Regions from separate parts of the Streptomyces sp. NPDC058157 genome, predicted to be linked through region 2. Evidence: riboswitches for the same ligand, from Rfam matches in the RefSeq annotation. Region 2 holds a riboswitch; each other region holds the start of a gene.
What was found. Region 2 has a riboswitch for thiamine pyrophosphate ahead of thiO (glycine oxidase ThiO). Riboswitches for the same ligand answer to the same signal wherever they lie in the genome.

Region 1 (6,810 bases), on a different contig from region 2:
TGCGCCAGGCGGGCGAACCTGACCCGCCAAACCTCTCATCCCGTGGCAATCGGTGGATAGGCTGGCAATCCGTGCCGTTCCTGGGCGCCGGCGGGCCCCCGGGCCCGCCGCCACGCCTGGGGGTGAGTGTGTCTCCGGTCCACAATGCCGGTGTGCCGACGCTGATCGGCTCGGTGCAGAGGGCGCTGCGGCTACTGGAAGCGGCGGGCTCCCATAGTGGGGGAGCCCCGGCGAAACAGCTGGCGCGCGAGGCCGGGCTCCCGCTCCCCACCGCGTACCACCTGCTGCGCACCCTGACGCACGAGGGCTATCTGCGCCGGGAGGGCGGGGTCTTCGTCCTCGGCGAGGCGGCCGCCAGGCTGGGGCACGGGGGACTTCAGCAGAAACGTCGCAGCATGATCCTCGACTCGCTCGCGCACTTCCGCGACGTGGTCGGGGCCCCGGTCTACTTCGCGGTCTACCGCGAGGGGGAGATCGAGGTCGTGGGTGTCTCGGACACCCCGGCGAACCCGGCCTGCGAGGAATGGGCCGACTTCCGCGCCACCGCGCACGCGCACGCCATCGGGCAGTGCCTGCTGGGGCAGTTGGACGAGAAGACGCGCAGGGACTACTACGACCGTCACCCGGTCGAGGGCATCACGCCGTACACCGTGCGGGACATGCGCACGCTGGAGGAGCGGATCGGCTCCCTGGAGCGGATGCAGCCGGTGACCGAGCGTCAGGAGTACGCCCTGGGCACCGTGTGCGCGGCCATCCCGATCACGGCCGGCGACGCTGCCGCGACCATGGCCATTTCTCTACCTGTGCACCAGGAATCCCGCTTGCTCTATGTAGTCGATCGACTACGGAGTGAAGTAGGCGCGCTGTTGAGCACCCTCTCCTTCTCTATCAGTATCTGAAAACTCACTCCTTGTGATCTGCTTGCGCTTCCACCACCCTTGTCAAGAGGGCCCTGGGGGTTCATTCCTGGCCACTTCCACTACAGCGGGGTAGGCAATGCGCGAGTCGGTACAGGCAGAGGTCATGATGAGCTTCCTCGTTTCCGAGGAGCTCGCGTTCCGGATCCCGGTGGAACTCCGGTACGACGCCAAGGACCCCTACGCCGTACGCCTGACCTTCCACCTTCCCGGAGACGCCCCCGTGACCTGGGCGTTCGGCCGGGAGCTGCTACTCGACGGGATCAACAGGCCGTGCGGTGACGGCGACGTGCACATCGCCCCCACCGAACCGGGCGAGCTCTCGGACGTCCACATCCGCCTCCAGGTGGGCGGCGACCGGGCCCTGTTCCGGGCCGGCGCGGCTCCGCTCGTGGCCTTCCTCGACCGGACCGACCGGATCGTTCCCCTCGGTCAGGAGCGCAGCCTCGGCGACTTCGAGGAGACCCTCGACGAGGAGCTCGGCAGGATCCTCGCCGAGGCGCAGCAGCAGAACGAACAGAACGCGGGCTGAAGTACCCGCCCGCGGGGTCCGCTCGCCGGCCCTCAGCGCTTGCGCCGCCGCCCCCGGCCTCCGCGGGCCGGCGGCGCGCCCGGTACGGGAGCGGCCGCGGCGGGGCCGGGCCGGTCCGCGGACACCACGAGCGCGGCCAGCGCCGTGGTCACGGGGACGGAGGCGACGAGCCCGATCGAACCCACCAGGGTGCGTACGATCTCCTCCGCCACCAGCTCGCTGTTGGCCACGGTTCCCATGCTGCTGTTCGCGATGGAGAACAGCAGCAGCAGGGGCAACGCCGCACCCGCGTAGGCCAGTACGAGCGTGTTGACCACGGACGCGATGTGGTCGCGCCCGATCCGGATGGCCGCCCGGTACAGGGCGCGCGGGCCCATCTTCGGGTCCGCCTGGTGGAGTTCCCAGACGGCCGAGGTCTGGGTGACCGTCACGTCGTCGAGGACGCCGAGCGATCCGATGATCACGCCTGCGAGCAGCAAGCCGCTCATGTCGATGTCCGGGTAGAGCCCGTGGATCAGCCCGGTGTTGTCGTCCGTGTTCCCGCTCAGGAACGCCCAGTCGATGAACAGCGAGCCCAGCAGGCCGATCAGCAGCAGCGAGACCAGCGTGCCGAGGACGGCGACCGAGGTGCGGGCGGTCAGGCCGTGGCACATGTAGAGGGCGATCAGCATGATCGCGCTGGCCCCGACGACCGCGACGACCAAGGGGTTCGAGCCCTGGAGGATCGCCGGGAGGATGAACAGGGTCAGCACCCCGAAGCTGACCACGAGCGCGATGAGCGCGAACAGCCCGCGCATCCGGCCGACGACCACCACCGCGACCGCGAAGATGCCCGCGAGCAGGGCCATCGGGAACTTCCGGTTCAGGTCGATCACGGAGTACTGGAGCTCGCGCGGCGCATCCGGTGCATAGGCGACCACCACCTCCTGGCCCTTCGCCAACTGCCGCGGCGCGCCGGGCTGGACGATCTCGAAGAAGACGCGGCCCTTGTCCGGCCCGGTGCCCACCTCGACGGTCGCCCGCTTGCACGCACCGCCCGGCGCCGCCTGCGCCGCGCCTCCGGGGGCGGTGGGGTTGCCGGAAGCGGGGACCTGCGCGGCGTTCACCGACTTGCAGTCGATGCCGGCGAGCGCGACCACCTTGCCCTGCTGCGTCTGGCGGTCGAAGCCCACCCCGGTGCGCTCGTGGGCGGGGGCTCCGCCGGGCCACAGGACCACCAGACCGACGAAGACGGCGGCGGCGAAGGGGATCAGTACGGCGGAGATCACCCGGCGCAGGTGCTTGGACACCGGGGCGGCGGGGCCGTGACCGTGCCCGTGGGAATGTCCGTGGCCGTGCGCATGCCCGGGTGGGCCCCCGGCCGCGTGCCCGTGGGACGCGTGCTCGTGACCGGAGTGGTCAGGGGGCTCTGTGGGCTCGGTGGGGGGCGGTGGCGAGGTCGTCACCGGCCGATCATCGCAAGAGATGAGGGGGCCCACTGTTCAGCACGCCACAGATGACGCTAGCGTGGGGGCTACTTTGCACAACGCGGGAGCTCGGAGCACCGGGCTGAGAGGGCGCTGATCACCGTACGCGCAGCAGATTGCGTACGGGAGGAGGCTGCGTCGACCGCCGAACCTGTTACCGGGTAATGCCGGCGTAGGGAGATCAGGTCTCATGACCATTCAGGACGCACGCACGCCTGCCGCCGGCGAGAACGCCGACGGCCAGACCGAGCGCCAGCCCGGCTGGCACAAGGGATACCTGGCGGGTTCCCGCCCCGACATCCGGGTGCCGGTCCGCCAGGTCCACCTCACCAACGGCAAGGACGTCACGCTCTACGACACGTCCGGTCCGTACACCGATCCGCAGATCGAGACGGACGTCCGCCGGGGCCTGCCGCCGCTGCGCGAGAACTGGATCATCGGGCGCGGTGACACCGAGGAGTACGCGGGCCGGCCCGTGCGCCCCGAGGACGACGGGATCAAGCACACCTCGCCTCGCGGGGGCCTCAAGAACCTCGACGCGGTCTTCCCCGGCCGCCCGCGCCTGCCGCGCCGCGGCCGCGGCGGCCAGGCCGTCACGCAGCTCGCGTACGCCCGGCGGGGCGAGATCACCCCGGAGATGGAGTACGTCGCGATCCGCGAGAACGTCTCCCCGGAGGTCGTGCGCGAGGAGATCGCCGCAGGTCGTGCGGTGCTCCCGGCCAACGTGAACCACCCGGAGATCGAGCCGATGATCATCGGCAAGCGGTTCCTGGTGAAGGTCAACGCCAACATCGGCAACTCGGCCGTCACCTCCTCCATCGAGGAGGAGGTCGACAAGATGACCTGGGCCACCAAGTGGGGCGCGGACACGGTCATGGACCTCTCGACCGGCCGCAACATCCACACCACCCGCGAGTGGGTCCTGCGCAACTCCCCCGTCCCGATCGGCACCGTGCCGCTCTACCAGGCGCTGGAGAAGGTCGACGGCCGGGCCGAGGACCTCACCTGGGAGATCTACAAGGACACGGTCATCGAGCAGGCCGAGCAGGGCGTCGACTACATGACGGTCCACGCCGGCGTGCTGCTGCCGTACGTGCCGCTGACGGCCCGCCGCAAGACCGGCATCGTCTCGCGCGGCGGCTCGATCATGGCCGCCTGGTGCCTGGCGCACCACAAGGAGAACTTCCTCTACACGAACTTCGAGGAGCTCTGCGAGATCCTCGCGACGTACGACGTCACGTACTCGCTGGGCGACGGCCTGCGCCCCGGCTCCATCGCGGACGCCAACGACGCGGCCCAGTTCGCGGAGCTGAAGACGCTGGGCGAGCTCAACACGATCGCCAAGCGCCACAACGTCCAGACGATGATCGAGGGCCCGGGCCACGTCCCGATGCACAAGATCAAGGAGAACATCGACCTCCAGCAGGAGATCTGCGAGGAGGCGCCGTTCTACACGCTCGGCCCGCTCACCACGGACGTCGCGCCCGCGTACGACCACATCACCTCCGGCATCGGTGCCGCGATGATCGCCTGGTGGGGCACCGCGATGCTCTGCTACGTGACGCCCAAGGAGCACCTGGGCCTGCCCAACCGTGACGACGTGAAGACCGGCGTCATCACGTACAAGATCGCGGCGCACGCGGCGGACCTGGCCAAGGGCCACCCCGGTGCCCAGGAGTGGGACGACGCCCTCTCGGACGCGCGGTTCGAGTTCCGCTGGGAGGACCAGTTCAACCTGGCCCTCGACCCGGACACGGCCCGTGAGTTCCACGACGAGACCCTCCCGGCCGAGCCGGCCAAGACCGCGCACTTCTGCTCCATGTGCGGTCCGAAGTTCTGCTCGATGAAGATCTCGCAGGACATCCGTCGTGAGCACGGCGGTGACCTGAAGGCCGAGGAGATCGAGGCCGGCATGGCGGAGAAGTCCGCCGAATTCGCCGCCTCGGGCAACCGCGTCTACCTGCCGCTGGCGGACTGACCCGGCCGGACGGGCCGTCCCGCGACATCATGGGGGGAGTCGCGGGACGCGCCCGCTGATCGGGCGGGTCGTGGGTCAGGCCGATGCCGGTGATGTTTCACGTGAAACGGTTGGTTTCACGTGAAACACTGCCGGGCCCAGCTTCTTCCGGGCGAAGTCCAGGTTTCCGGAGACGCGCTCGCGGTGCTCGTCGGGCAGCTTGCCCTCGCTCAGCAGACGCTCGCAGCACTCCAGGGACTCCTGGTACTCGCCGACCCAGTAGGCGGCGATGGCGAGTTCGTCGAGGGCGCGCCATTCGTGCCAGGCGTACTCCACGAACAGGACGTCCTTCGGGTAGGGGATCCGTTCGGCCTGCTTGGCGAACATGTAGGCCAGCGGCCACCGCTCCTCCACGCGGCAGAGGCCGGCGAGGTCCCCGATCGCCTCGGCGCGCGAGGGGCGGCTCTCGAATGCCCGCAGGTAGCGGTCCATCACCTCGGCAGCGGGCCGGCCCAGGCTAGCGGCAGCTCGTGCGGCGTAGACCCGCGCGAGGTAGGTCTCCTCGTAGAAGCCGACCATGGCCGCCCGGCGGTCGTAGGCGGAGAGGGACTTCTCCGGCTCGCCCGCGTCGCGCCAGCTCTGTCCGAGGTAGAACATGTAGCGGGCGTTCTCGGGCTCTTTGACCAGCCCCTGTTCGAGCACCGCGGCGTCGCGCAGGTACTTCTGCCGCTGGCCGCCCTCGCGGAGCCGGGCGCCTCCGCCGATGCTGAGGATGTGGGCGCCCCCGAGCGTTCCGAGGCTGTACTCGCCGCCGCAGTCGATGTACTCGTGGAGCACGCCGACGTATCGCCAGGGCCGCCGGGTGGAGACGAGTGCCGCCCGGTAGTGGACGATCGGGCCGTCGTGCAGGGCGATCCGGTACGCGTCGAGGGTCAGCTCGGGCATCCGGAACCCGGGCTCCGTCTCCATCGTGTCGTCGGCGTCGATGAACAGCAGGTAGTCGGCACGGTCGCGGGCGAGTTCGATGGCCTCGGTGCGGCTGCCGTCGAACCCCTTCCAGGGGCGTTCGTAGAGGGCGCCCGGGAGGTCTCCGAAGCAGTCCCGGATGACGTCCTGGGTACCGTCGGTCGAGCCGGTGTCCACGATCACCCAGGTGTCGATCAGTGGGCGTACCGAATCGAGGCACTTCCGGATGGTGGGGGCTTCGTCCTTGACGATCATGTTCAGGCAGACTTTTGGTCTCATGGGTCCCGTCCGCTGGTGTGGGCCGTACGGTCTCGCGGCCGGCCGGGTCGGCTGGATCGTCGGGGACTTTAGGGAGCGGGGCCGCGGTGTCGGAGGGTGGCGCGCCGGGAAAGTCCCAGTTGGCCCGATTGGCGGCATTAGCTCAGCCGAGGCGCTGACAGCAGGGGTGGCGTCGGGGGCGTCACGTGGAGATCAGCGCCCCCGGAGGGAGGCTCGACCCGCGACCGGAGCCGACGGACGGCTCGGGTGCGAGTCACTCTGCTGAAGGAGCGCTCTATGAGTCGTGAGCACCGGGCCAAGGCCGTGCTTCTCGGTCCCCTGCCAAGGAGCCGGGCCTGGCTGGCGGGAGGGGCCCTGGCCTCGCTCTCCCTCGTCCTGGCCGGTGTCGTCAGCCCGGCGGCCGCCATGACGCGGCAGGCCGGTCCGGCGGTGGCCACGGTCCGCCAGGCGGCGGGCGGCGGTGGCGGCGAGGACCACTGCAAGGAGAAGCCGAACCACCACGGCGACGACGAGGGCCGCCCGGAGGGCCGGTCGGCCACCGCTTCCCGCAACGGCGGCGACCGGGACGACGACAAGTGCCGAGGCCCCCGGGGCCCGCGCGGCCCCCGGGGCCCGAAGGGCGACACGGGCCCGACCGGCCCGACCGGTCCCACGGGCGCTACGGGTCCCACGGGCGCGACGGGTGCCACGGGT
Region 2 (6,810 bases):
GGCGTCGCGCATGGCCGCCGCCATCAGGGCCGGCTCCTGGGCCCGGGTCACCGCCGAGGCCAGCATGACCGCCGCGCAGCCCAGCTCCATCGCCAAGGCGGCGTCCGACGCCGTCCCCGCGCCCGCGTCCAGGATCACCGGGATCCCGGCCCGCTCCACGATCAGCTCGAAGTTGTGCGGGTTGCGGATGCCCATCCCGGAGCCGATGGGGGAGCCCAGCGGCATGATCGCCGCGCAGCCCACGTCCTCCAGCTTCCGGGCCAGCACCGGGTCGTCGTTGGTGTACGGCAGGACCGTGAAGCCCTCGTCGACCAGGACCTCCGCCGCGTCGAGCAGTTCCACGCCGTCCGGCAGCAGGGTCCGTTCGTCCGCGACCACCTCCAGCTTGATCCAGTCCGTGCCCAGTGCCTCGCGCGCCAGCCGGGCCGTCAGGACGGCCTCGCCGGCGGTGAAGCAGCCCGCGGTGTTCGGCAGGACCGCGATGCCCAGCCTGGACAGCACGGACAGGACCGAGCCCTGCACCGTCGGGTCCAGGCGGCGCATCGCCACGGTGGTCAGCTCGGTGCCGGAGGCGACCAGGGCGCGTTCCAGGATCTCCAGGCTCGGGGCGCCGCCCGTGCCCATGATCAGGCGGGAGGAGAAGGTCCGGCCGCCCAGGGTGAACAGGTCGTCGGCCATGGTGCTCAGCCTCCCTGGACCGCGGTGAGGACCTCGACCCGGTCGCCGTCGCCGACCGGGGTCAGGGGCCACTGGCCGCGCGGGACGACCGTCTCGTTGAGGGCGGCGGCCACGCCGGAGGGGGCCGCGGTGAGGGTGGCGACCACCGTGTCGAGGGTGGTGCCGGCCGCGACCTCGCGCGGCTCGCCGTTGACGGAGATGGTCATGCGTACGACTCCTGACGTGCGGGGGAGAAGCGGCGGGGGGAGAAGGGGCGGGCGATCTCCGGCACGGCGCCGGTGGTCAGCAGCTCCGCCATCACGTCGCCGGTGAGCGGGGTCAGCAGCACCCCGTTGCGGTAGTGGCCGGTGGACAGGTGCAGTCCGGGCAGGTCGGTCGGGCCGAGCAGCGGCGCGTTGTCGGGGGAGCACGGGCGCAGCCCGGCCCGGGTCTCGACGAGCGGCAGCTCGGTGATGCCGGGGACCAGCTCGTGGGCGTCGCGCAGCAGCTCGTAGACCCCGCCGGCGGTGACGGTGGTGTCCCAGCCGAGTTCCTCGCTGGTGGCGCCGACGACGAGTTCGCCGTTCTCGCGCGGGACCAGGTAGACGTGACTGCCGCGCACCACGGCCCGTACCGTCCGCGACAGGAACGGTGCGTAGGCGGGCGGTACGGCCAGCCGCAGCACCTGTCCCTTGACCGGCCGTACGGGCGGCAGCACCTGCTCCGGTACGCCTTCGAGCCGGCCGCTGAGCGAGCCGGCGGCCAGGACGACCTGGTCGGCGAGGAGCTCGGTGCCGTCGTCGAGGAGCGCCCCGCGGGCCCGGTCGGCGGTGACGAGGAGCCGGCGGGCGCTGGTGCGGTGGATGTGGACCCCGGCCCGTTCGCAGGCGGTGAGCAGGGCGGCGGCGAGGCGGCGCGGGTCGACCTGGTGGTCGCCGTCGACGCGCAGCCCGCCGCGTACCCCGGGGGCGAGCATGGGCTCCAGGCGGCGGCACTCGCGGCCGGTGAGCCACTCGGACTCCAGGCCGCAGCGCCGCTGGAGGGCGTGCAGTTCCCGCAGGTGGAGGCGGTCGTCGGCGTCGAGGGCGACGGCGAGGGTGCCGCAGGCGCGGTAGCCGAGGTCCATGCCGCCGCTGGCTTCGGCGAGCTCGGCGGCGAACGCGGGGTAGCGGGCGGCGGAGGCGAGGTTGAGCCCCAGCAGGGTCTCCTCGCCGTAGTGCAGCTCGGTGACGGCGGCGAGCATGCCGGCGGCGACCCGGGCGGCGCCGCCCCCGGGGTCGGGGTCGGCGAGCGCGGTGCGCAGCCCGTGCCGGGCCGCCCGCCAGGCGGTGACCAGGCCGATGATCCCGCCACCGATGACGAGGACGTCGTGGCCCCGTTGCTCGGACCGCTGCCCGGAACGTTGCCCGGACCGCTGCCCGGACCGTTGCCCGGACCGCTGCCCGGACCGCGGCCCGGACCGTTGCCCGGACCGGTCGTCGGATCCCTTGTCGGATGCGTGCATGGGCGTCCAGCCCCTCCCTTCGCCGGCATGACCCGGATCAGGTTCGTACGGTCGGAGGCCGGCCAGCCTCCCTCTCAGCCCGGTGCGCCCGGACTCCCGCGATAGGTACGGTGGCCAGACTAACCCCGGGGCCGGTGGCGGGTAAGGCTGCCTCCCCGCGGTGGACGCCCCCCGCTTTCCTGACGGGTCGTCAGGTGGCTAGGCTGGTCGTGTGATCGAGCAGACGCAGCAGCAGACGGAAAAGACCGGGCCCGGTGTCGTGATCGTCGGCGCCGGGATGGCCGGCGTGCAGACCGCGGTGGCCCTGCGGGAACAGGGCTGGACCGGCCCCGTGACCCTGCTGGGCGCCGAGCCCCACCAGCCCTACGACCGGCCCCCGCTCTCCAAGGCGGTGCTGCTCGGCAAGGCCGAGGACTCCGCCTTCGACGTCGACTTCGAGGGCCTGCGCATCACCCTGCGCCTGGGGACCGAGGTCACCGGCCTGCGCGCCGCCGACCGCGAGCTGGACACCGAGGCCGGTCCCGTCCCGTACGAGGTCCTCGTCCTGGCCACCGGGGCCACCCCGCTGACCCTGCCCGGCACCGGCGGCGTCCCCGGCGTCCACCTGCTGCGCACCCTCGACGACGCCGCCCGGCTGCGCCCCGTGCTGGCCGCCGCCCCCGAGGTCGTCGTGGTCGGGGCCGGCTGGATCGGCGCCGAGTTCGCCACCGCCGCCCGCGAGGCGGGCTGCGCCGTCACCGTCGTCGAGGCGGCCGACCGGGTCCTGGCCGGGGCCCTGCCCGCCGAGGTCGCCGCCCCCATGGCCCGCTGGTACGCCGGGGCCGGGGCCACCCTGCTCACCGGGGCCCGGGTGGCCGGGATCGAAGAGGGCCGGGTGCTCCTCGCGGACGGCGGCGAGTTGCCCGCCGGGGCGGTCGTCGTCGGCATCGGCGCCCGCCCCGCCACCGACTGGCTCGCCGGCAGCGGCGTCGAGCGGGGCCCCGACGGCTCCGTCACCGCCGACGCCCACCTGCGCACCTCCCTGCCCGGGGTGTACGCCGTCGGCGACTGCTCCTCCTTCCCGTCGGCCCGCTACGGGACCCGGCTGCTGGTCCACCACTGGGACAACGCCCTCCAGGGCCCCCGCGCCGTCGCGGCGAACATCGTCGCCGGGGAGCCCGTCCAGGCCTACGACCCCGTGCCGTACTTCTGGTCGGAGCAGTTCGGCCGCTTCGTGCAGTACGCGGGCCACCACGGCGGCGCCGACACCCTGCTGTGGCGCGGCGACCCGGACGGCGAGAGCTGGTCGGTGTGCTGGCTGCGCGGGGACGCCCTCGTCGCCGTCCTGGCCGTGGGCCGTCCCCGGGACCTGGCCCAGGGGCGCAAGCTGATCGAGTCGGGCACCCCCGTCGACCCGGCCAAGGCGGCCGACCCGGGCGTCCCGCTGAAATCGGCCGTCGCCTGACGGACCGCCCCCGGCAGGGGCCCGTACCCGGACGCGGGCCCCGATCCGGACACATCGCCGCCCACCGGGCCGGACCCGGACGGACGGGGCCGGGTACCGACCGCCCCGCCGAGGTGGCAGGCTTGTGTCCGTGACCGAGATTGACGCAAAGATCGATGCCCTCGTCCCCTCCTGGCTGTACCTCCCCGACATCGCGGAGATGCTCGACATCGAGGTGACCCGGGTCCGCCAGATGGTCAAGGAAGGGCAGCTGATCGCCGTACGCCGGGGCGAGAACCGCGCCCTGCAGGTTCCGGCCCAGTTCATCGACGGCGACAAGGTCGTCAAGGGACTCGTCGGCCTGCTGACCGTACTGCGCGACGACCGCTTCTCCGACGAGGAGATGCTGGAGTGGCTCTTTACCGAGGACTCCTCCCTGCCCGGCACCCCCGTGCAGGCGCTGCGCGAGAACCGCGGCACGGAGGTGAAGCGCCGCGCCCAGGCGCTCGCCCTCTGAGCGGCTGATCCACGGACGCGGGCGGGCCGGGTAACCTCGGCCCGCCCGCATTCCCATCATCACCAGGGGGTACTCCCATGCAGCAGCTGTCCGACGCCCGGCTCTACCTGTGCACGGACGCCCGCAAGCGGCAGGGGGACCTCCCCGAGTTCCTCGACGCCGTCCTGGCCGGCGGCGTCGACATCGTCCAGCTCCGCGACAAGGGCATGGAGGCCGGAGAGGAACTCGAACACCTCCAGGTCTTCGCCGAGGCCGCCCGCCGCCACGGCAAGCTCCTCGCGGTCAACGACCGCGCCGACGTCGCGCACGCCATCGGCTCCGACGTCCTGCACCTCGGCCAGGGCGACATCCCCGTCCCCGCCGCCCGCGCCATCCTCGGCCGGGAGGTCCTGATCGGCCGCTCCTGCCACTCCGAGTCCGAGGTCGACGCCGCCGTCGCCGAACCGGGCGTGGACTACTTCTGCACGGGCCCCTGCTGGCCCACCCCCACCAAGCCCGGCCGCCACGCCCCGGGCCTCGGCCTCGTGCGCCACGCGGCCTCCCTGGAGCAGGACCGCCCCTGGTTCGCCATCGGGGGCATCGACGCCGGGAACCTGGACGAGGTCCTCGACGCCGGGGCCACCCGTGTCGTGGTCGTCCGCGCGATCACCGAGGCCACCGACCCCGGCGCCGCCGCCGCCGACCTGGCCAAGCGGGTCCGCGCCCGGCTGGGCTGACGGATCCCGCGCGGCCGGCCTCGTCACGCACTCGCGTGCGGCTCGTGCCGCGCTCGGGCGGGCGCCCCGGTGTCCAAAAATCTGTCCAATGGATGGACAGCGCTTCGGCGTCCGGCGGGGCGCGTCTAACCTGCCGGTATGGCCCTTGGTACCGCTTCCACCTGGTCGGACCGTGCACACACGGTCCGCGACCTCCTCGCGTCCGGAGCCTCGTATTCCTTCGAGTTCTGGGCCCCCCGGACCGAGAAGGGTGAGCGCAACCTCTGGAACGCGCTCCGCCGGATCGAGGCGGTCGCCCCGAGCTTCGTCTCCGTCACGTACGGGGCCGGCGGCTCCACCCGGGGCGGCACCGTCCGCGCCACCCAGCAGATCGCCGCCGACACCACGCTGACCCCCGTCGCGCACCTCACCGCGGTGGACCACTCCATCGCCGAGCTGCGCCACGTGATCGGCCAGTTCGCCGACGCCGGCATCCGCAACATGCTCGCCCTGCGCGGCGACCCGCCGGGCGACCCCATGGGCACCTGGGTCAAGCACCCCGAGGGCGTCGACTACGCGGCCGACCTCGTGCGCCTGCTCAAGGAGTCCGGTGACTTCTGCGTCGGCGTCGCGGCCTTCCCCGAGATGCACCCCCGCTCGGACAACTGGGATTCGGACATCCGGCACTTCGTGGACAAGTGCCGCGCCGGGGCGGACTACGCCATCACCCAGATGTTCTTCGATCCCGAGCATTATCTGCAGCTGCGCGACAGGGTCCAGAAAGCGGGCTGCGAGACCCCGATCATCCCCGAAGTCATGCCTGTTGTGGGCATCAAGCAGCTCGACCGGCTGCCCCAGCTGAGCAACGCGGTCTTCCCTGACGCCGTGAAAGACCGCATGCACGCCGTCAAGGACGATCCGGCCGCTGTACGCTCCATTGGCATCGAGTTCGCCACGGAGTTCTGCGCGCGGCTGCTGTCCGAAGGTGTTCCGGGACTGCACTTCATCACGCTGAACAATTCCACGGCGACTCTCGAAATCTACGAGAACCTGGGCCTGCACCAGCGGGCCTGATCGGCCGTCTCCCGTCTCCCGCGCGGTACGGCCGTACCGAGAGGGGCCTTGCATGGGAATGACGGTCCTCTACATCGCGTTCGCTTTCGTCGCGTTGTGGCTGCTTGCCGAGGTCCTGATGCAGTACAAGGCCCGGCTGCGCTGGCGCCTGCTCGCCTTCGCCGGGTTCCTCGGCGTCGTCGCCGGGGTCATACTGCCGTCGGTGCTCGTCATCGCCGCCGGCGCGGCGGCCTTCGCCGTCGGCCAGACCCTGGTGACGCTCTCCTTCCGCAAGGGCTTCGTCGCCGGCTGGGCCCTGCGCAAGGGCAAGGACGGCGGCCCCGCACGCCAGGAGCCGCAGAGCAGACGCCGCCGCTCCGGGCGCGGCGCACAGCGCCCGGAGCCCGCGCTGGAGGTGACCGGGCTGGAGTACGGCTCCCCGGACCCGGCCGCCCCGCGCGCCGACGCCCACGACGACGCCGACGACCGGGACGAGCGCAACGTCTTCACCCCGCAGCCGGTGCCCGAGGAGACCGGCTCGTACGGGATACAGAGCTTCGCCCCCCAGCAGCAGGACCCCACCACCGCCTTCGCCTCCCCGTTCGCCGCGGACGGGCAGGGCGGCGGCCAGCACGGCGCCTACTACGACCCCGGCCAGGGCCAGGGGGGCTACGACTACACCGGCGGGTACCCGGCGGGCGACCAGCAGGTCTACGCCGCCTACTCCGACCCGTACATCGGCACCGGCGGGGCGGTCTCCCCGGGCCAGCCGTACGACTACCCGCACTACGACCCCGCGCAGCAGCAGTACTCCATGGACACCCCGCCCGGCGGGGTGTGGGTCCCGCAGCAGCGTGCCACCGACGCGGCCCCGCAGCCCTACCCGGAACAGGACCCGCAGCAGCCGCAGCAGCAGCCGCAGCAGGGGTACCCGTACCAGGGCAACGGCGAGTACGGGCAG
Region 3 (6,810 bases), on a different contig from region 2:
GTCCGAGATCGAGGCCGGCAAGACCGTCCAGGCGTTCGTGGACGAGGCCAACGCCAACCTCGGCGAGAAGATCGTCCTGGACCGCTTCGCGGCGTACGAGGGTGCCTTCGTGGCCTCCTACATGCACCGCACCATGCCCGACCTGCCCCCGCAGATCGGTGTCCTGGTCGAGCTGGACAAGGCCGACGCCGACCTGGCCAAGGGCATCGCCCAGCACATCGCCGCCTTCGCGCCGAAGTACCTCACCGCCGAGGACGTCCCGGCCGAGATCGTCGAGTCCGAGCGCCGCGTCGCCGAGGAGACCACCCGCGCCGAGGGCAAGCCCGAGGCCGCGATCGCCAAGATCGTCGAGGGTCGCGTCAACGGCTTCTTCAAGGACGCCACGCTGCTCGGCCAGCCGTACGCGCTGGACAACAAGAAGTCCGTCCAGAAGGTTCTGGACGAGGCCGGTGTCACCCTGAAGCGCTTCACCCGCATCAAGGTCGGCATCTGAGTCCGTCCGTACGCGACGGACACCGGACCCCGATAGGGTCTGAGGCAGTCGTCCGCGCTTGCGCCGGACGACCGCAGATCTGACGAGGAGGCCATTGCCGCAGAGGGAACCGCGAGGACCCACCGGCAATGGCCTTCTTCGTATGTGCACGAGGAGATCTCCATGAATCAGGGCGTGGACCCCCACACCGCATCCCACGACAAGAGCGACCACGAGCAGAAGGGTCGCCGCTTCATGCTGAAGCTGTCCGGCGAAGCCTTCTCCGGCGGCGGCGGGCTGGGTGTCGACCCTGACGTCGTGCACGCCATCGCCCGCGAGATCGCGGCCGTGGTCCGAGACGGCGCCGAGATCGCGGTCGTCATCGGCGGCGGCAACTTCTTCCGCGGCGCGGAGCTGCAGCAGCGCGGTATGGACCGGGCGCGGTCCGACTACATGGGCATGCTCGGCACCGTCATGAACTGCCTCGCCCTCCAGGACTTCCTGGAGAAGGAGGGCATCGACAGCCGCGTCCAGACCGCCATCACCATGGGCCAGGTCGCGGAGCCGTACATCCCGCTGCGCGCCGTGCGCCACCTGGAGAAGGGCCGCGTCGTCATCTTCGGCGCCGGTATGGGCATGCCGTACTTCTCCACCGACACCACGGCCGCCCAGCGCGCCCTGGAGATCGACGCCGAGGCCCTCCTCATGGGCAAGAACGGCGTCGACGGGGTCTACGACTCCGACCCGAAGACCAACCCGGACGCGGTGAAGTTCGACGCGCTGGAGTACAACGAGGTGCTGTCCCGGGACCTCAAGGTCGCCGACGCCACGGCCATCACGCTGTGCCGCGACAACCAGCTCCCGATCCTGGTCTTCGAACTGCTCGCCGAAGGCAATATCGCCCGCGCCGTCAAGGGTGAGAAGATCGGCACGCTCGTGAGCGACCAGGGCACCCGGGCCTGAGCCCGTCGCACCGGGCCCTCCGGGGCCCGGTCCGGGCGGCCCGTCCCGCCCCGCCCCGCCTGAACCATCCATATCTGACATGCAGGAGCACGTGGTGATCGAAGAAATCCTCCTCGAGGCCGAGGAGAAGATGGAGAAGGCCGTCGTCGTCGCCAAGGAAGACTTCGCGGCGATTCGCACGGGCCGTGCGCACCCGGCGATGTTCAACAAGATCGTGGCGGACTACTACGGTGCCATCACGCCCATCAACCAGCTGGCCTCCTTCGCGGTGCCCGAGCCGCGCATGGCGATCGTGACCCCGTTCGACGCCTCCGCGCTGCGCAACATCGAGCAGGCGATCCGCGACTCCGACCTGGGCGTCAACCCGAGCAACGACGGCCGCATCATCCGGGTGACCTTCCCGGAGCTGACGCAGGACCGCCGCAAGGAGTTCATCAAGGTCGCCAAGACCAAGGCCGAGGACTCCCGCGTCTCCATCCGCTCCGTGCGCCGCAAGGCCAAGGACGCCCTCGACAAGCTGGTCAAGGACAAGGAGGCCGGCGAGGACGAGGTGCGCCGCGCCGAGAAGGAGCTCGACGACACCACCGCGAAGTACGTCGCGCAGGTGGACGAGCTGCTCAAGCACAAGGAAGCCGAGCTCCTCGAGGTCTGATGAACGACTCTCCCTGGGCCGCTGAGCCGGTACCGGCGGGTCCCGCATACGATGCGCTGGTGGGCCCGCAGACTGCGCCCATGCCCATCGTGCCCGATGCCGCCGGCCGTGCGTTCGACGACCGGGAAGCACGCGATCGGGGGGCCGCCTTCGCCGGCGGCCCCCCGCTCCGTACCGAGATGCCGTTGCAGGAGCCCATGCCCAGCCCCCCGCCCCCGCCTCCGCAGGCACCGCAGGACGCCTCGCCCCCGCAGAAGAAGCGCGCGGGGCGGGACCTGAGGGCCGCCATAGGGGTCGGCGTCGGCCTCGGCGCGGTGATCTTCGCCTCGCTGTTCATCGTGAAGGCCGTCTTCGTCGGCGTGATCGTCGTCGCCGTCGTCGTCGGCCTGTGGGAGCTCACCTCCCGGCTCCAGGAGAAGAAGGGCATCAAGGCCCCGCTGGTCCCGCTCGCGGTCGGCGGCGCGGCGATGGTCATCGCCGGCTACGTCCGGGGGGCCGAGGGCGCCTGGGTCGCCATGGCCCTGACCGCGCTGGCGGTGCTCGTCTGGCGGATGACGGAACCGCCCGAGGACTACCTCAAGGACGTCACCGCGGGCGTCTTCGCGGCGTTCTACGTGCCCTTCCTGGCCACCTTCGTCGCGATGCTCCTCACGGCCGAGGACGGCCCGCAGCGGGTGGTGACCTTCCTGCTGCTGACCGTCGTCAGCGACACCGGGGCCTACGCCGTCGGCTGGCGCTTCGGCAAGCACAAGCTCGCCCCCCGCATCAGCCCCGGGAAGACCCGCGAGGGCCTCTTCGGCGCGGTCGCCTTCGCGATGGTGGCCGGCGCGCTGTGCATGGAGTTCCTCATCGACGGCGGCTCCTGGTGGCAGGGCCTGCTGCTGGGCCTGGCCGTCGCGGTCAGCGCCACCCTGGGCGACCTCGGCGAGTCGATGATCAAGCGTGACCTGGGCATCAAGGACATGGGCACGCTCCTCCCGGGCCACGGCGGCATCATGGACCGGCTGGACTCGCTCCTGCCGACCGCCCCGGTGGTCTGGCTGCTGCTGGCGGCCTTCGTCGGCACCGGCTGACGGGTCCGGGCCGGGTTATCCTGGAGGGCGCGCCGTGTTCGCACGGCGCGCCCTTTCCGTCAGGCGGCCCGGCCGCCGCGGACCGGCCCTGCACGCGCGGGGTGACCCCCACCCCGTCGTACCGAGGAGTACCGCATGGCCCCCCGTCCCGTTCCGGGTGAGCTCACCTTCGTCGCCCCGCGCGGCGCCAAGAAGCCTCCCCGGCACCTCGCCGACCTCACCCCGGCCGAGCGCCGCGAGGCGGTCGCCGCGATCGGCGAGAAGCCGTTCCGGGCCAAGCAGCTCTCCCAGCACTACTTCGCCCGCTACGCCCACGACCCGGCGGAGTGGACGGACATCCCCGCGGCCTCGCGCGAGAAGCTCCGGCAGGAGCTGCTCCCCGAGCTGATGAACGTCATCCGGCACATCAGCTGCGACGACGACACCACCCGCAAGACCCTGTGGAAGCTGCACGACGGCACCCTCGTGGAGTCCGTCCTGATGCGCTACCCCGACCGGGTCACCATGTGCATCTCCTCGCAGGCCGGCTGCGGCATGAACTGCCCGTTCTGCGCCACCGGCCAGGCCGGCCTGGACCGCAACCTCTCCACCGCCGAGATCGTGCACCAGATCGTCGACGGCATGCGCGCCCTGCGCGACGGCGAGGTCCCCGGCGGCCCGGCCCGTCTGTCCAACATCGTCTTCATGGGCATGGGCGAGCCGCTCGCGAACTACAACCGCGTCGTCGGCGCCATCCGCCGCCTCACCGACCCCGAGCCCGACGGCCTGGGCCTGTCGCAGCGCGGTATCACCGTCTCCACCGTCGGCCTGGTCCCGGCGATGCTGCGGTTCGCCGACGAGGGCTTCAAGTGCCGCCTCGCCGTCTCCCTGCACGCCCCAGACGACGAGCTGCGCGACACCCTCGTCCCCGTGAACACCCGCTGGAAGGTCCGCGAGGTCCTCGACGCGGCCTGGGAGTACGCCGAGAAGTCCGGCCGCCGGATCTCCATCGAGTACGCCCTGATCCGCGACATCAACGACCAGGCCTGGCGCGGCGACCTCCTCGGCCGCCTGCTCAAGGGCAAGCGGGTGCACGTCAACCTGATCCCGCTGAACCCGACGCCCGGCTCGAAGTGGACCGCCTCGCGCCCCGAGGACGAGAAGGCCTTCGTCGACGCGATCGCCCGCCACGGCGTGCCCGTGACCGTACGGGACACCCGGGGCCAGGAGATCGACGGAGCGTGCGGACAGCTCGCCGCGAGCGAGCGGTAGGCTGGCCCGCGTACATCTGCATATTCCGACAGGGGAGCGCCACAGCGCTGAGAGTGCGGCACACGTTTTTCGATCAAGCACCGTGGCCGCAGACCCTCTGAACCTCGCCCAGGTCATTCTGGGTAGGAAGTTCGGTCACCACCTCAAGCTGTTGCGCCCTGCCCGGGCGCCCCGCTCCACCGGAGCGCCCGGGCAGGGCCGCGTCTTCTCCTGGTCACACCCAGGAGGAATCAACCGTGAGCACCACCAAGAAGATCGCGGGCGCGGCGCTGGCCGCGGCCCTCGGCGTCACCACGCTGACCGCGTGCGGCGGCGGCAGCAAGGACGAGGGCGGGGCCGCCGCCAGCGGCTCGCCGAAGTCCAAGACCGTCACCCTGGTCTCCCACGACTCCTTCAACGTGACCGACTCGGTCCTCAAGGAGTTCGAGCAGCAGAGCGGCTACACCGTCAAGGTCCTGAAGTCCGGGGACGCCGGCGCCGCCCTCAACCAGGAGATCCTCACCAAGGGCTCCCCGCGCGGCGACGTCTTCTTCGGTGTCGACAACACGCTCCTCTCGCGCGCCCTCGACAACGGGATCTTCACCCCGTACGAGGCCAAGGGCCTGGCGGAGGTCAAGCCCGAGTTCGTCCTCGACAAGCAGCACCGCGTCACCCCGGTCGACTCCGGCGACATCTGCGTCAACTACGACAAGGCCTACTTCGCCGACAAGAAGATCGCCCCGCCGCAGACGCTGGACGACCTGGTCAAGCCCGAGTACAAGAACCTGCTGGTCACCGAGAACGCCGCGACCTCCTCGCCCGGCCTCGGCTTCCTCCTCGCCTCCGTCGGCAAGTACGGCGAGGACGGCTGGAAGGACTACTGGAGCAAGCTCAAGGCCAACGGCGTCGAGGTCGTCGACGGCTGGGAGCAGGCCTACAACGAGCGCTTCTCCGGCTCCGCCGGCGGCAAGAAGGCCAAGGGCGACCGCCCGCTGGTCGTCTCCTACGCCTCCAGCCCGCCGGTCGAGGTCCTCTACGGCGAGCCCCAGCCGGCCGAGGCCCCCACGGGCGTGGCCACCGGCACCTGCTTCCGCCAGGTCGAGTTCGCGGGCCTGCTGAAGGGCGCGAAGAACGAGGAGGGCGGCAAGGCCCTGATCGACTTCCTGATCGGCAAGAAGTTCCAGGAGGACATGCCGCTCCAGATGTTCGTGAACCCGGTGGTCAAGGACGCGAAGCTGCCGGAGGTGTTCACCAAGCACGGCGTGGTCGTCGAGAAGCCGGAGAACGTGGCCCCCGAGGCCATCGCCAAGAACCGTGATCAGTGGGTCAAGGCATGGTCCTCGATCGTCGTGAAGTAGTACGCGACGGCTCCCCGGAGGAGGGCGGGCGGGCGACCGCCGTCAGGCTGGCCCTGATGGCCGTGCCGCTCGCCTTCTTCGGGCTGTTCTTCGCCTGGCCCGTCGCCGCCATCGTCGGCCGCGGGTTCAGGACCGGGGAGGGCTGGCGGTTCGGCCGGATCGGCGAGGTCCTCGCCCAGCCGGACATCGCCGGCGTGCTCTGGTTCACCACCTGGCAGGCGCTCGCCTCGACGGTGCTCACCCTCCTCGTCGCGCTGCCCGGCGCGTACGTGTTCGCGCGCTTCTCCTTCCCCGGCAAGCAGCTGCTGCGCGCCCTGGTCACCGTCCCGTTCGTGCTGCCGACCGTGGTCGTCGGCACGGCCTTCCTGGCCCTCGTCGGCCGGAACGGGCTGCTGGACGAGGTGTGGGGCGTCCGGCTGGACACCACCGTGTGGGCGATCCTGCTCGCCCACGTCTTCTTCAACTACGCCGTCGTCGTCCGCACGGTCGGCGGGCTGTGGGCCCAGCTGGATCCGCGTCAGGAGGAGGCCGCCCGGGTGCTGGGCGCCGGGCGGTTCGCGGCCTGGCGGCGGGTGACCCTGCCCGCGCTGGCCCCGGCGGTGGCGGCGGCCGCGCTGATGGTGTTCCTGTTCACGTTCAGCTCCTTCGGCGTCGTGCAGATCCTCGGCGGGCCCTCGTACGCCACGCTGGAGGTCGAGGTCTACCGGCAGACGGCGCAGCTGCTGGACCTGCCGACGGCCGCGGTGCTGACGCTGGTCCAGTTCGCCGCCGTCGGGGTGATCCTCGGGGTGCACGCCTGGACCGTGCGCCGGCGGGAGACCGCGCTGCGGCTGGTCGACCCCGCGCGGACCGCGCACCCGCCGCGCGGCTGGGCGCAGCGCGGGCTGCTGGCCGGGGTGCTGCTGACGGTGGCGCTGCTGATCGTGGCCCCGCTCGCGGTGCTGGTGGAGCGGTCGCTGGACGCGCCCGGCGGGTACGGGTTCGGGTTCTACCGGGCGCTCCAGGAGGCCGGCGCGGGCGGCGGAACGTTTCTGGTGCCGCCGCTGGAGGCCATCTGGAACT

Region 1: linked by a shared signal. The riboswitch ahead of thiC (phosphomethylpyrimidine synthase ThiC) and the one ahead of thiO (glycine oxidase ThiO) in region 2 are both predicted to bind thiamine pyrophosphate.
Region 3: linked by a shared signal. The riboswitch ahead of ACFVXK_RS07965 (thiamine ABC transporter substrate binding subunit) and the one ahead of thiO (glycine oxidase ThiO) in region 2 are both predicted to bind thiamine pyrophosphate.

Annotation. Positions count from the first base shown of each region.
Region 1 is NZ_JBHVUQ010000002.1:61,270-68,079, reverse strand. It holds gene ACFVXK_RS01040 (IclR family transcriptional regulator) at 129-899, shown strand; gene ACFVXK_RS01035 (SsgA family sporulation/cell division regulator) at 997-1,449, shown strand; gene ACFVXK_RS01030 (YibE/F family protein) at 1,482-2,927, opposite strand; TPP riboswitch at 2,967-3,111, shown strand; gene thiC (phosphomethylpyrimidine synthase ThiC) at 3,106-4,893, shown strand; gene ACFVXK_RS01020 (glycosyltransferase) at 4,969-6,117, opposite strand.
Region 2 is NZ_JBHVUQ010000123.1:15,747-22,556, reverse strand. It holds gene ACFVXK_RS26390 (thiazole synthase) at 1-678, opposite strand, end outside; gene thiS (sulfur carrier protein ThiS) at 684-884, opposite strand; gene thiO (glycine oxidase ThiO) at 881-2,161, opposite strand; TPP riboswitch at 2,159-2,271, opposite strand; gene ACFVXK_RS26375 (NAD(P)/FAD-dependent oxidoreductase) at 2,373-3,605, shown strand; gene ACFVXK_RS26370 (Rv2175c family DNA-binding protein) at 3,736-4,101, shown strand; gene thiE (thiamine phosphate synthase) at 4,179-4,817, shown strand; gene metF (methylenetetrahydrofolate reductase [NAD(P)H]) at 4,956-5,870, shown strand; gene ACFVXK_RS26355 (hypothetical protein) at 5,923-6,810, shown strand, end outside.
Region 3 is NZ_JBHVUQ010000021.1:21,400-28,209, forward strand. It holds gene tsf (translation elongation factor Ts) at 1-493, shown strand, start outside; gene pyrH (UMP kinase) at 656-1,435, shown strand; gene frr (ribosome recycling factor) at 1,530-2,087, shown strand; gene ACFVXK_RS07955 (phosphatidate cytidylyltransferase) at 2,087-3,160, shown strand; gene rlmN (23S rRNA (adenine(2503)-C(2))-methyltransferase RlmN) at 3,296-4,411, shown strand; TPP riboswitch at 4,432-4,558, shown strand; gene ACFVXK_RS07965 (thiamine ABC transporter substrate binding subunit) at 4,648-5,748, shown strand; gene ACFVXK_RS07970 (ABC transporter permease) at 5,724-6,810, shown strand, end outside.